3 regions of the Bradyrhizobium sp. UFLA03-84 genome follow, and region 1 is predicted to be linked to each of the others. Evidence: predicted binding sites of a transcription regulator. Region 1 holds the regulator's gene; each other region holds the start of a gene.
What was found. Region 1 encodes HrcA, which represses chaperone genes, less so after heat shock. Its sites were predicted from a motif close to GTTAGCACTCNCNNNNNGNGAGTGCTAAC; they were not measured.
Positions count from the first base shown of each region.

Region 2: the regulator HrcA is predicted to act here: its motif matches at 1,371-1,399, upstream of groES (co-chaperone GroES).
Region 3: the regulator HrcA is predicted to act here: its motif matches at 1,025-1,053, upstream of CK489_RS14400 (co-chaperone GroES).

Region 1 is NZ_NSJY01000006.1:79,854-82,119, forward strand. Features, by position in the region: gene grpE (nucleotide exchange factor GrpE) at 1-484, opposite strand, end outside; gene hrcA (heat-inducible transcriptional repressor HrcA) at 649-1,737, opposite strand; gene rph (ribonuclease PH) at 1,956-2,266, shown strand, end outside.
Region 2 is NZ_NSJY01000017.1:176,835-179,100, reverse strand. Features, by position in the region: gene groL (chaperonin GroEL) at 1-969, opposite strand, end outside; gene groES (co-chaperone GroES) at 1,013-1,327, opposite strand; gene CK489_RS33465 (usg protein) at 1,732-2,022, shown strand; gene CK489_RS33460 (cupin domain-containing protein) at 2,133-2,266, shown strand, end outside.
Region 3 is NZ_NSJY01000013.1:83,512-85,777, reverse strand. Features, by position in the region: gene CK489_RS14410 (hypothetical protein) at 1-75, shown strand, start outside; gene CK489_RS14405 (hypothetical protein) at 311-829, opposite strand; gene CK489_RS14400 (co-chaperone GroES) at 1,159-1,455, shown strand; gene groL (chaperonin GroEL) at 1,681-2,266, shown strand, end outside.

The sequences.
Region 1 (2,266 bases):
CCGACGGCACCGACGGATCGGGCACCTCGAACATCGCCTGCTGGAAATTCGGATCGAACTTCTCGCCGATCGGATCGAACTTCTTGACGCCGTTCTTCTCCAGCGCGTTGAGCAGCGAACGCTCGGTCAGCTCAACGCCTTCGAGCAGCGCCTTCAGGCCGGGATCGGCGGCTTCCTTGGTCTCGGCCGGCACCGCGTCGAGCGCGCGCTGCAGATTGTCGGCGATATCGAGCACATCGCGCGCGAAGCCGGTGATGCCGTAGGTCTTGGCGTCGGAGACCTCGCGGCGGGTACGCTGACGGAGATTCTCCATCTCGGCCAGCGTGCGCAGCGTGCGGTCCTTCGCCTCCGCGAGTTCCTTGCTCAGCGCCTCGGCCGATCCCACCTCGGGATCGTCAGGCATGATGTAGGGCTTCGAGACCACGGGCTCACCCGTCGGCGCCGAATTCTCGGTGTTGTCATTGGCCCGGTTCGGATCGGTCATGGCGTGCCTTCTCGAAAACTCGCGTCGGTTCAAATCTTGGGGATTGCTGCCCGGGATATCGTGCTTTAGGCGGCGAAAATCAAGCGCAACATGCCGGCTTCGGGAACAGGGACCTCCGGTTCGGGCGAAGAAAACCCGTCAAATGAAAGCGAAATCCGGGCGCTTCAGCCGCCCAGCATCTTGCTGACGATGCGCGCGGCATAATCGACGGTCGGGATCACCCGCGCATAATTCAGCCGCGTCGGTCCGATCACGCCGAGCACGCCGACGATCCGGCCCTGGGCGTCGCCATAGGGTGCGATGATGGTCGAGGAACCCGACAGCGAGAACAGCTTGTTCTCCGAGCCGATGAAGATCCGCACGCCCTCGCCGCGCTCGGCGCGGCCGAGCAGGTCGATCACGCCGCGCTTGGTCTCGAGATCGTCGAACAGCGACTTGATCCGCTCGAGATCGTCGAGCGCATGCAGATCCTCGAGCAGATTGGCGTGACCGCGCACGATCAGCTGGCGGTCCTCGCTCTCGCCGCCGGACCAGCTTGCGATGCCGGCCGCGACCACCTTCTGGGTGAGCTGATCGAGCTCGGCGCGGTTCTGCGTCAATGCCGTCTCGAGCTCGAGCCGCGCTTCGGCCAGCGTCCGGCCGCGGATCCGCGCATTGAGGAAATTGGTCGCTTCGGTCAGGGCCGAGGACGGAACGCCCGGCGGCAGCGCCAGCACCCGGTTTTCGACCTGGCCGTCTTCACCGACCAGCACGACCAGCGCCTTTTCCGGCTCCAGCCGCACGAATTCGATGTGCTTCAGCCGCGCATTCGATTTCTGCGTCAGCACGACAGCTGCGGCACGGGTCAGTCCCGACAGCCGCGTCAACGCCTCGCCAAGCGCCGCCTCGACGGATTGCGCGCGGCCGACGGTGGCCAGCTGGGTCTGGATCGATTGGCGCTCGGCCTCGGTGAGATCGCCAACCTGCATCAGGGCGTCGACGAAGAAGCGCAGGCCGAGCTCGGTCGGCAGCCGGCCGGCCGAGGTGTGCGGCGCGTAGATCAGGCCGAGCTGCTCGAGGTCCGACATCACATTGCGGACCGAGGCCGGCGACAGCGGCAATGCGATCAGGCGCGAGATGTTGCGCGAGCCAACCGGCTCGCCGGTCGCGAGATAGCTTTCGACGATTTGACGAAAAATGTCGCGCGAGCGCTCGTTGAGCTGGGCAAGCCCGGCATGCGGGGCGATCAGGCCGATCGGATCGTGGTGAGTCACACTCCAGTCCCTCACAATTGCTGCCTAATTTGTCGATCCGGGAGGCCGGTGACAAGCATGCATTCGGCCCTCTGGTACCGGACCAATCCGGGGCCGAAAACCCTCTCTAAAACCCTTGCCAAAACCCTTGCCAAAACCCCTGCCAAGGCCCTTGCCGCTGCCCCCTGCCGCTCCTACAAGCACGCCCAGCCATATCTGTCGGATTTTTGGAGGATTTCATGCGGCCAAGCCGCCGTGCGCCCGATGAACTGCGCCCCGTGTCGCTGGAACGCGGCGTCGTCAAATACGCCGAGGGTTCCTGCATGGTGAGGTTCGGCGACACCCATGTGCTGGTGACCGCGACGCTGGAAGAGCGCCTGCCGCCGTGGCTGAAGGGCCAGGGCCGCGGCTGGGTCACCGCCGAATACGGCATGCTGCCGCGCGCCACCCTGGAACGCACCCGCCGCGAGGCCTCCGCCGGCAAGCAGGGCGGCCGTACGGTCGAGATTCAACGGCTGATCGGCCGCTCGCTGCGCGCCGCGGTCGATCT
Region 2 (2,266 bases), on a different contig from region 1:
CACCTTCTTGGCGCGACCGAGCATCTGCAGCGTGACGTTCTCGAGCTTGATGCCGAGGTCTTCCGAGATGGCCTGGCCGCCGGTCAGGATCGCGATGTCCTGCAGCATGGCCTTGCGGCGATCGCCGAAGCCCGGAGCCTTGACGGCCGCGACCTTCAGGCCGCCACGCAGGCGGTTGACGACGAGGGTGGCGAGGGCTTCGCCTTCGACGTCTTCAGCGACGATGACCAGCGGCTTGCCGGTCTGCACCACGGCCTCGAGCAGCGGCAGCAGCTCGTTCAGCGAGGAGAGCTTCTTCTCGTTGATCAGGATGTAGGCGTCGTCCATCTCAACGCGCATCTTGTCGGCGTTGGTGACGAAGTAGGGCGAGATGTAGCCGCGATCGAACTGCATGCCCTCGACGACGTCGAGCTCGGTCTCGAGCGACTTGGCTTCCTCGACCGTGATCACGCCCTCGTTGCCGACCTTCTTCATGGCGTCGGCGAGGAACTTGCCGATCTCGGCATCGCCGTTGGCCGAAATGGTGCCGACCTGGGCGATCTCCTCGTTCGAGGTGACCTTCTTCGAGTTCTTCTGGAGGTCCGCAACGACGGCTTCGACCGCGAGGTCGATACCGCGCTTCAGGTCCATCGGGTTCATGCCGGCGGCGACCGACTTGGCGCCTTCCTTCACGATCGCCTGGGCGAGCACGGTTGCCGTGGTGGTGCCGTCGCCGGCCGCGTCAGCGGACTTGGAGGCGACTTCGCGCACCATCTGGGCGCCCATGTTCTCGAACTTGTCCTCGAGCTCGATCTCCTTGGCGACGGTGACGCCGTCCTTGGTGATGCGGGGAGCGCCGAACGACTTCTCGAGCACCACGTTGCGGCCCTTCGGACCGAGCGTGACCTTCACCGCGTTGGCGAGAACGTCGACGCCGCGCAGCATCTTGTCGCGCGCCTCGACGGAGAATTTGACTTCTTTAGCTGCCATCTGAGTTTTTCCTTGAGAGAATTACTGGGAGGGAGGGAGGCGCTTAGGCCGCCTTCTTCTTGGAAGCGGGGACGTCGAGCACGCCCATGATGTCGCTTTCCTTCATGATCAGCAGGTCTTCGCCGTCGATCTTGACCTCGGTGCCCGACCACTTGCCGAACAGGACGCGGTCGCCGACCTTGACGTCGATGGGGATCAGCTTGCCGGCTTCATCGCGGCCGCCCGGGCCAACGGCGATGACTTCGCCCTGCGAGGGCTTTTCCTTGGCACTGTCCGGAATGATGATGCCGCCAGCGGTCTTCTCTTCGGCGTCGATACGCTTAACCACGACGCGGTCGTGAAGCGGACGGAATTTCATGCAGTCCTCCTAAACATTTGCGGATGCTGTAGATTTTTGGAGTTTTAGCAGTCCAGTCCAGCGAGTGCCAGACTGGTTGGGCAGGAGATAGGCCAAGCCTTGGCGGCGGGCAAGTGCCTCTAGCAGAAAAATTGGCACTCGTAAGTGTCGGTTGCCAGAAGGATATCGGGATCATTTCGGCATGCTTAATGCTGCCCCCGTAGCTCCTCTTGGGCGCGCCGCAGCTATTAGCAGATGCGGTAAGCTGCTGCCAACGCACGAAATTTCAACAACCTTTTAAACATTTAGGCTTGAGATGAGTTAGTCGCGTGCGTCACATTTCTCTCATGTGAGCGTATCCATTGCCGGTGGTCCGGCGGGGAGGTCGGCCACCACGTGAATGCGCTCCGTCACAGGAGGTTGGCATGGTCTCGCGAGTTGGTGGGGTTGTTTCCGACGATTTCAGGAAGCAGTTGCTGGGGTACGGGCTGACGACGGCGCAAATCCTCTATCGGATGCCGGATCACCCCTCGTTGCTGCAAACCTATGTCTGGCAGAACTACGACCTGTTTCCGAAATTTCCGGCGCTGCAGGATTTCCTCGCCTTCTGGCAGCAGAAGCTCGAGGGCCCGCTGTTCTCGGTGACGGTGGCGCATTCCAAGCTGGTCAAGCCGGCCGAGCTGCGCGCCGTCGACGGCGTGTTCCGGCTGCATTGATCCGCTGAGGGGCAAGGCAAGGGGGCAAGGCGCGGCGATGCGCCTTTGCCCACCTCGCGCGGCGCGACTTGTGTTAGCCTCCGTCTGCCAGAAAAGACGGGAGGCGAACAATGGCCAAGAAGACGGCATCGAGATCCGCAGCCAAGACCGCGGTGAAGAAGAAATGGTCGGGACTTGGCGGCGGCGCCAAGAAGGCGCCCGCCAAATCGTCCGCGCGCAAGACCATCAAGTCCAAGGGCCGTGT
Region 3 (2,266 bases), on a different contig from region 1:
GCGCGCGCTGCAGTCCGGCATAACGCGGGCGGCAATATGAACGGCGGCGTCAATCGCGTCGGGGTGCGGCGGTAGGGCGATCGTTTGTGTGTCACGGTCTTGGTTGCAAACGGCAAGCCGGATTCGTGTCCCCGTCGTTCAGAGAGGTACAAAACCGTCGGGATCGGCGGTTTTATCTGATTGAGTCAAAGAACCCCTTTCCTTCTCCCTGGTGGAAGAAGGTGGCGCGGATGCAATCCGACCTCTCCCACAAGGGGAGAGGTGTACTGCCGATGCGGCTCCAGGATGAACGGAAGGACTAGCCTTGCCCTTACGCCCGCGGGGCGCAGCGGACGTAGACCATGTTGCCGTAGCGGGTGGCGGCGTCCTTGTCGACGAAGCGGGTGATCAGGACCCTTCCGTCGAACGAGATGATCTCGCGGTCCTGCTCGCCGGGCACCGGTCCGGGCGGGCCGATATAGTTCTTGCCGCTCGGGGAACCCTTCAGCCGCAGCTCCTGCGGGGTGGCCTGGTCGGCCAGATGCATGATGACGCCGCCGTTCTGGCCGGCGCCGATCACGTAAGGCTGCTTGCACTGGCCGCGCGCGGCCGCCTCGGTGCGGGCGCGGTCGGCGGGATTCTGGAACGAGGCGAGACCCCAGCGGCCGACGATCTCGTCGGGGCGGATCGACGCGGGCATTTCCGGGGCGACCCCCGGTTCGGAAGGCGCCGGCTCGGGGTTCGACGACAACGACGGCAGGCTCATGCTGCCGCACGCTCCCAAGAGTGTCGTCAGCGCCGAAACAGCCGCGAACCGTGCGACCAATCGCGCGTTGAGTGACATGATCATATGTATCCCCCGACTATGTCCCGGCCGCACCCGTCATGCAGCCAAGCGTAAAACTTAAGACGGAGCAATGACGTCTGACAAAATTACGTCATCGCTACGATTTGGTTTCTGGTCCACCATCCTATATTGGCCTCACCAAGGCCTTAACCCGTTTGCTTGACAGAAACTGCGCCAAGCCATATTTCCCGGCCCACAATTAGCACTCTTGCACCACGATTGCTAAATGCGCCGGGCGTCCTGCCCTGCGCCGACCGGGCCGGCATTCAACCCCGGTCTCGATGAACCGGACCTGAAACCGAGCCTCCAAGAGGACCTTAAGAGGGAACGTCATGGCTAAATCCACCTTCCGCCCCCTGCATGACCGCGTCGTGGTCAAGCGCATCGATGCCGAGGAGAAGTCCAAGGGCGGCATCATCATTCCGGACTCGGCCAAGGAGAAGCCGTCGCAGGGCGAGATCGTCGCCGTTGGCCCGGGTGGCCGCGACGAGGCCGGCAAGCTGATCCCGATCGACCTCAAGGTCGGCGACCGCGTGCTGTTCGGCAAGTGGTCGGGCACCGAGGTCAAGCTCGACAACCAGGAGCTCCTGATCATGAAGGAGTCCGACATCATGGGCGTGCTGGCGTAAGCCCACGGACTCCGAGGGCCGCCGCGCCCTCCCCAGTCATGCCCGGGGCAAAAGCGCGATCGCGCCGGACGACCCGGGCATCCATCACACTTCTAGAGAATCCTGCCAGGGCGATGGATCGCCGGGTCACGACGTACGAAGACGCACTTCGTGCCCCGACCCGGCGATGACGAGCATCAACCCAGCGGCAAGCAATTCACAGACACATTCCAGGAGTTCAAATCAATGGCTGCCAAGGACGTAAAATTCGCCGGAGACGCCCGCGATCGCATGCTGCGCGGTGTCGACGTGCTCGCCAACGCCGTGAAGGTGACGCTCGGCCCGAAGGGTCGCAACGTCGTGATCGAGAAGAGCTTCGGCGCGCCCCGCATCACCAAGGACGGCGTCACCGTCGCCAAGGAGATCGAGCTCGACGACAAGTTCGAGAACATGGGCGCGCAGATGCTGCGCGAGGTCGCTTCCAAGACCAACGACACCGCCGGTGACGGCACCACCACCGCGACCGTGCTGGCCCAGGCCATCGTCCGCGAGGGCGCCAAGTCGGTCGCGGCCGGCATGAACCCGATGGACCTCAAGCGCGGCATCGACACCGCGGTCGCCGCTGTCATCAAGGACATCGAGAAGCGCGCCAAGCCGGTCGCGTCCTCGTCGGAAGTCGCCCAGGTCGGCACCATCTCGGCCAATGGCGATGCCGCGATCGGCAAGATGATCGCGCAGGCGATGCAGAAGGTCGGCAACGAGGGCGTCATCACCGTCGAGGAGAACAAGTCGCTCGAGACCGAGGTCGACATCGTCGAGGGCATGAAGTTCG